DNA from 2 places in the Mesorhizobium sp. WSM4807 genome. Region 1 is predicted to be linked to the other one. Evidence: predicted binding sites of a transcription regulator. Region 1 holds the regulator's gene; the other holds the start of a gene.
What was found. The regulator LexA, encoded in region 1, represses DNA repair genes until DNA is damaged. The targets are predictions, from matches to a motif close to TGTTCNNNNTGTGTTCNG.
Positions count from the first base shown of each region.

Region 1 (3,639 bases):
CGGCGCTGGCCCGCGTCACCGGTAAGACCGGCGTCGAGATGGAAGCGCTGACCGCCGTCTCGGTCGCCTGCCTGACCATCTATGACATGGCCAAGGCGGTCGACCGCGCCATGGTGATCTCGGGCATCAGGCTGGCGGAAAAGACCGGCGGCAAATCCGGCGACTACAAGGCGGATGCCAAGGGGGCAGGCTAATAATGGCACTGCTTCCGGTCGCCGAGGCGCTCGAGCGCCTGCTTGAGGATGCTGCGCCCTTGCAGGCTGAAAGCGTCGCCCTGATGGACGCCGCCGACCGCGTGCTGGCGGCGCCGCTCCTGGCGCTCCGCACCCAGCCGCCGTTCAACGCGTCCGCCATGGACGGCTATGCCGTGCGGGCCGAGGATGTCGCGTCCGTGCCCGCAAGACTTTCGGTGATCGGCATGGCGCCGGCCGGACGCGGCTTTGCCGGAACAGTCGGCCCGGCGCAGGCCGTGCGCATCTTCACCGGCGCGCCGCTTCCTGCAGGCGCGGACACCATCGTCATCCAGGAGAATGTCCGCGACCTCGGCGGCGGCAGCATCGAAGTGACCGCGTCGACGGTTGAAGGCCGCAACATCCGCCGCCTCGGGCTCGATTTCTCGAAGGGCGACGTCCTGCTGGAGAAAGGCCGCCCGCTTGATCCGGCGGCATTGTCGCTGGCGGCGTCGGCCAACCACCCGCAGGTCAGCGTGGTGAAACGGCCGTTGGTCGCCATCATCGCCACCGGCGACGAATTGCTGCCGCCGGGCAGCGACCTTGGCCCCGACCAGATCATCTCGTCCAATGCCTATGGCGTCGCCGCCGCGGCCCGCTCGGTCGGCGCCAGCGCGCTCGATCTCGGCATCGCCCCCGACCGCAAGGAGGCGATCGCCACGCTGGTGAAACAAGCGGTCGACGCAGGCGCCGACGTCATCGTCACGCTGGGCGGCGCCTCGGTCGGCGACCATGACCTGGTCCATGACGTGCTGACCGGTGAAGGCATGACGCTCGATTTCTGGAAAATCGCCATGCGGCCCGGCAAGCCGCTGATGTTCGGGCGGCTGGGTGACATCCGCTGCATCGGCCTGCCTGGCAATCCGGTGGCGAGCCTGGTCTGCACGCAGCTCTTTCTGACGCCGCTGCTTGCGCGGCTCGGCGGCCGCGCCTTCCGGCAGGACATGCGTCAGGCGCGGCTCGGCGCCGCCATGCCGGCCAACGATCTCAGGCAGGACTATGTACGCGCCGTGGTGAGCGAAGAAGCCGGCACGCTGCTGGCGACCCCGTTCGGCATCCAGGATTCCTCGATGCTCAAAATGCTGGCCGACGCCAACGGGCTGATCGTGCGCGAGCCGTTCGCTCCCCCAGCCGCGACGGGCGCCGCGTGCAGCGTGCTGATGCTACGCTGAACAAAACGTCAACACATTCATTAAATTTTAAACGGTTGCGGAACACAACTGGAACAGATAGTGTTTGTTCTGGGTTTGTTTTTCTGATTCTGTTGGGGGTCGCGATGCTGACACGCAAACAACATGAACTGCTGATGTTCATCCACGAGCGGCTGAAGGAAAGCGGCATTCCGCCCTCGTTCGACGAGATGAAGGAAGCGCTCGACCTCGCCTCGAAGTCGGGGATCCATCGGCTGATCACTGCACTGGAGGAGCGCGGTTTCATTCGCCGCCTGCCCAACCGCGCCCGCGCGCTGGAGGTGCTGCGCCTGCCCGATTCGATCGCGCCCGGCCTCAATGCGGCGCGCAAATTCTCGCCAAGCGTCATTCAGGGCAGCCTTGGGCAGGGCAGCCTCGGACGACAGATCAAGCCGGCGCCTTCGCGCATGCCCGCGGCCGGCAATGACGACGACGTCGTTGCCACCATCTCCATACCGGTGATGGGCCGCATCGCTGCCGGTGTGCCGATCGATGCCATCCAGCACCAAACGCATTCGATCTCGGTACCACCGGACATGATCACCGGCGGCACGCACTACGCGCTGGAGGTCAAGGGTGATTCGATGATCGAGGCCGGCATTTTCGACGGCGACACGGTCATCATCCGCAACGCCGACACCGCCCAGCCTGGCGAGATCATCGTCGCCTTGGTCGACGACGAGGAAGCGACGCTGAAGCGGTTCCGCCGCAAAGGTGCCTCGATCGCACTGGAAGCCGCCAATCCGGCCTACGAGACGCGCATCTTCGGGCCGGACCGGGTCAAGGTGCAAGGCAAGCTCGTCGGACTGATCCGGCGTTACTGAACGGCAGGCTTTTTGGGTTTCTCGGCCCTGCGGTATGGCGGCAGGCCCCTCGCCTCGCGCGAAAATCTCCGCTGCTCATGCCAAGGCCTATAGGGCTGTCTGACGGCAAAACGGATTTCTGCGCGCGTCGTCGCAGATAGCGGATCGAAAAAGACGGCGGCACTGCCCATGCGAGCGAGCTGCCGTTTGGTGACGACGAGAACCAGCGGATTGCGGCAGGGATTATAATAGGCTGTGGCATCATCGATGACGATCAAATCCGCAAAGGCACAGGCTGGCCGTGCGGTTTTGCGGTCGTCGGCGAGCGCGATGATCGCGCCGGACTGGTGCCGGGCGAGGCACAGGCCGGCAGTGCAGTAGAAGGGCGCTCCCGGCGGCAGGTCGGCCGGGTCGACGATGTCGAACCGCACGTCTCCTTTTTCGAATGTCTCCGGCTCGACAATGGTCGCTGAAACCAGCGCATGTTTCCAGTTGTCGGTGATGAATTCGTTCGAGCGCACCCGGTTGACGGCAAGTTCGCCGCCGCCGATCGGCAGCGCCACCAGATGCGCATCTTCCGAAATCAGCACGTCGGGAGTGCGCGTCTCGGAAATCGTCAGCAGGCCGGCGAGCGCAAAGGGAAGTGCCGCAAGCCGCAACCATGTCGTTGCCATCGTGGCGATGACCAGGGCGGCCGTCACCAGCAGAACCGACTGCAACGAGATCAGCCCGACGGCATCGACCGGCGACCGCTCGGAGATCCATCCCGATATTGCAATCATGGCCGTCAGCCCCTTGCCCATCATGTATAGGAAAGGGCCGTCGAGGCCGAACGGCATTGCCAAGGCGCTAACGACGGCCAGGAACATGACGACCGTGACGATCGGCATGACGGCCAGATTGGCGAACAGGCTGAGCGGCGAGACGCGCTGGAAGTGCCAGATGGCGAAGAGTGCGGTGGCGCTGCCGGCAATGATGGAGGTCATTGCGATGGTACCTGTCCCAGCGGCAAGTTTTCGCGTGACGAAAGCGATCGTTGACCGTCGCTGTGGCGGCGCGGTGGCCTTGTCGGCACGATAGTCGGACCAGCCGGCATAGGCGCCCACGAGAGCAGCGGTCGCGGCGAAGGACATCTGGAAGCTTGGGCCGACCACCTCGTGCGGCGACACGACGATGACGGCGATGGCCGAAATCGCCAGATTGCGCATGGTGAGTGCCGCCCGGTCGAACAGCACGGCGACAAGCATTACCGCCAGCATGATAAAGCTGCGTTCAGCCGCGACCACGATACCGGAAAAAATCAGATAGGCAGCGATGGAAACGAGTGCGGCAGCAGCCGCATATTTTTTGACCGGCCGGCGCGACGAAAAATCGGGAACCAGCGCAAAGGCGCCGCGCAGCAATCCCATGATGGTG
Region 1 covers NZ_JBVVQY010000024.1:18,243-21,881, reverse strand. The annotation lists gene moaC (cyclic pyranopterin monophosphate synthase MoaC) at 1-194, shown strand, start outside; gene AC0L3N_RS25365 (molybdopterin molybdotransferase MoeA) at 197-1,402, shown strand; gene lexA (transcriptional repressor LexA) at 1,507-2,244, shown strand; gene AC0L3N_RS25355 (ComEC/Rec2 family competence protein) at 2,238-3,639, opposite strand, start outside.

Region 2 (3,639 bases), on a different contig from region 1:
GCGCAATGCTGCGCGCGGCTTTGGCTTCAGTTCGTCGCTCTCGGCGAGTTTTTCCGCAGCCTCCAGCATCGGGATGCGAAGCGCCCTGGCGGTGTCGTGGATCTGGCGGATGGTGGCTTCGCCCAGCCCGCGCTTCGGCACGTTGACGATGCGCTCGAAGGCGAGGTCGTCTGCCCCTTGCGCGACGACGCGGAAGAAGGCCAGGGCGTCGCGGATTTCGAGGCGCTCATAAAAGCGCGGGCCGCCGATGACGCGGTAGTTGAGCCCCAGGGTGACGAATCGATCCTCGAATTCGCGCATCTGGAAGGAGGCGCGGACGAGAATGGCCATATCGTTGAGATTGTGCTTCTGCCGCTGGTAGGCTTCGATGGTTTCGCCAACGGCGCGGGCCTCTTCCTCGGAATCCCAGGCGGCATGGACATGCACCTTCTCGTCGTCCTCGGCGACCTTTTCGGTGAACAGCGTCTTGCCGAAGCGGCCTTCATTGTGGGCGATGAGATGGGAGGCGGTGCCGAGGATGTGCGCGGTGGAGCGGTAGTTGCGCTCCAGCCGGATGATCGCGGCGCCGGGGAAATCCTTGTCGAAGCGCAGGATGTTGTCGACCTCGGCCCCGCGCCAGCCATAGATCGACTGGTCGTCGTCGCCGACGCAGCAAATGTTTACGGTGGCTGGGCGCGGGTTTCCCTCCCCCTTGAGGGGAGGGTGGCCGGGCAAAGCCCGGCCGGGTGGGGTCCGTGCGGCAGTGCTCGACGCTCTGGCGGTGCCTTCTGAGGCGACCCCCTCCGCCCACTTCGCGGGCACCTCCCCCTCAAGGGGGGAGGATTGCGGCCGCTGGGCCAGCAGGCGCAGCCACATGTATTGGGCGGTGTTGGTGTCCTGGTACTCGTCGACGAGGATGTAGCGGAAGCGCTTGTGGTATTCCTTCAGCACGTCCGGATTGGCGCGGAAGATGCGGATCGGGTGGCACAGGAGGTCGCCGAAGTCGCAGGCGTTCAGCGTCTTCAGCCGCTCCTGATAGGCTTTGTAGAGCTCGCGGCCCTTGCCGTTGGCGAAGGCGCGGGCGTCGCCCTCGGCAATGTCGGCGGGGCCAAGCCCCTTGTTCTTCCAGCCGTCGATCATCTGGGCGAACTGCTTGGCCGGCCAGCGCTTGTCGTCCAGCCCTTCGGCCTGGATGAGCTGCTTGATCAGGCGCACGACGTCGTCGGTGTCGAGAATGGTGAAGTCGGATTTGAGTCCGGCAAGCTCGGCGTGGCGGCGCAGCAGCTTCACGCCAATCGAGTGGAAGGTGCCGAGCCACGGCATGCCCTCTATCTGATGGCCGACCAGCAGGCCAATGCGCTGCTTCATTTCGCGCGCGGCCTTGTTGGTAAAGGTGACGGCGAGGATCTGCCAAGGCTCGGCCCTCTTGGTCTCAAGGATGTGAGCGATGCGGGTGGTCAAGACGCGTGTCTTGCCGGTGCCGGCGCCGGCCAGCACCAGAACCGGGCCTTCGGTGGTTTCCACCGCCAGCCGCTGCTCGGGGTTGAGCCCCTTCAGATAGTCGGGTGCATTGTTGTGGCCGCTGCGGGCAGCCATGGCGCGCGCGGCGATGCCGGACGGGGCCGTGGGCCGCGCATTCGGTTCGTCAAAAAAGGGCATGTCTTCCGAAAAGCCGGACATTGTCCCCGAATGTAGTGATTCGGCAGCGAAAGGCCAGAAGTGTCTCCGTTTTGTTCTCAATCCAGGCGGGGGAGTTACAAATCCGGTAGAACACCACCTATAGCGCCGGCCTGCTTGACAGCCATGGCGGGCCGGAGAAAGTGGGACAGCGCACCAGTCGAAGGGTGTCATCCTGGACCAGCCGCCGGTCTGGCGGACCTGGGCTTGCGTCAGCAGCGCCTCACTGATCCGTGACTGGACCATGCGGGCTTCCACCCTATGTTGCGCGGCGGAAGTACTTCCCGAAGCTGAGGAGAGCGCTATGACGAAACCTAGACCTGCCAGCCCAGCCGTCACGACACCCGCCATTACCCAGGCGATGATCGACGCCTATGACGAATACACGCATCTGACGCTCGACCGGCGGCGCTTCATGGAACAGTTGACCAGGCTTGCCGGATCAGGTGCGGCGGCGGCCGCAATCGCGCCGCTGCTGGCTGCGAATTCGGCCCGGGCAGCGATCATTGCCGAGGACGATTCACGCGTGACCGGCGAGGACATCAGCTATCCCGGCAGCGGTGGCGAGATGAAGGGCTATCTGGTCAAGCCGGCCGGCCAGTCCGGCAAGCTCGGCACCGTCATCGTCGTGCATGAGAACAGGGGGCTCAACCCGCATATACGCGATGTGGCGCGGCGCGTGGCGCTGGAAGGATTTGTGGCGCTTGCCCCGGACTTCCTGTCGCCGCTCGGCGGCACGCCGGCCGACGAAGACAAGGCGCGTGAGCAGTTTTCCAAACTCGATCCGGCGCAGACCATCGCCAATGCGGTCGCAACGGTCGCTTTCCTCAAGGGATACGCGGATGGCAACGGCAAGGTCGGCGCGGTCGGCTTCTGCTGGGGCGGCGGCACGGTGAACACATTGGCTGCCAACGCGCCGGATCTGGCCGCCGCTGTCGCCTATTACGGCATGCAGCCGAAGGCCGAGGATGTGCCGAAGATCAAGGCGGCGTTGCTGCTGCATTACGCCGGGCTCGACACCCGCATCAATGCCGGCATCGACGCCTTCAGGAAGGAGCTCGATGCAGCCGAGGTCGAGTACACGATCTATGTCTATGAAGGTGCCAATCATGCCTTCAACAATGACACGTCCGCGGCCCGCTACGACAAGAACGCGGCGGACCTCGCCTGGGGACGGACGAGCGCCTTCCTCAGGGAGAAGCTGGCATAGAGCGGCGGACTCTCAGGTCGAACCGTGCCGCCGCTCCATGTTTTGGTTTGAGCATCGGATTTTCCCAAAACCGGCTGCCACTTTTGGGTCCGATGCTCTAGTCACGCGCCGGTTTGTGGAAAGCGACACCGGCCACCACCAGCGCGATGCCGAGGCAATTGGTAGGGCTGGGTATCTGGCGGAGCACGATGACGCCGATCAGCGTGGCGGTGACCGGCAGCAACGACAGCATCAGCGCGAAGCTCGATCGCGGCAGCCGCGACATGGCAATCTGGTCGCAGATATAAGGGATGACCGAGGAGCATATGCCGACGCCGATGGCGGCGATGAGCAGTGGCGGCGCCGAGAAGGCCGGCAGCGCATCGGTGAAGCCGATCGGCAGCACGATGAGACAGGCGACCGCCATCGCGGCACCCAGGCCGGCGATGCCGTCGCCAGCGCCGGCGCGGGCAACGCGATGGCCAAGCACGATATAGCCGACGAACAGCGCGCCGTTCAGGAAGGCCCAGAACAGGCCGATCGGGTCGCTTGACCATTTGACATCGATCAGCAGCAAGGTGCCGATGACGGCGACGGCAAGGGCTGCGAGATTGCGCGGGCTTCTGACGCCTACCAGCGCGACGCCGATGGTGCCGACGAATTCGATCGCCGCGACCAGCGAGATCGGCAAACGGTCGAGTGCCAGGTAGAAGGCGCAATTCATCACGCCGAGGCAAGCGCCAAAAGCGAGAAGCAGCAGTCGTGTCGGCCGGTCGGCGCGGGCGAAGACCGTC
Region 2 covers NZ_JBVVQY010000010.1:107,764-111,402, forward strand. The annotation lists gene AC0L3N_RS15515 (ATP-dependent helicase) at 1-1,659, opposite strand, end outside; gene AC0L3N_RS15520 (dienelactone hydrolase family protein) at 1,961-2,866, shown strand; gene AC0L3N_RS15525 (EamA family transporter) at 2,964-3,639, opposite strand, start outside.
Region 2: AC0L3N_RS15515 (ATP-dependent helicase) is a predicted target of LexA. The motif match lies at 1,700-1,717, and genes of this name have one in related genera.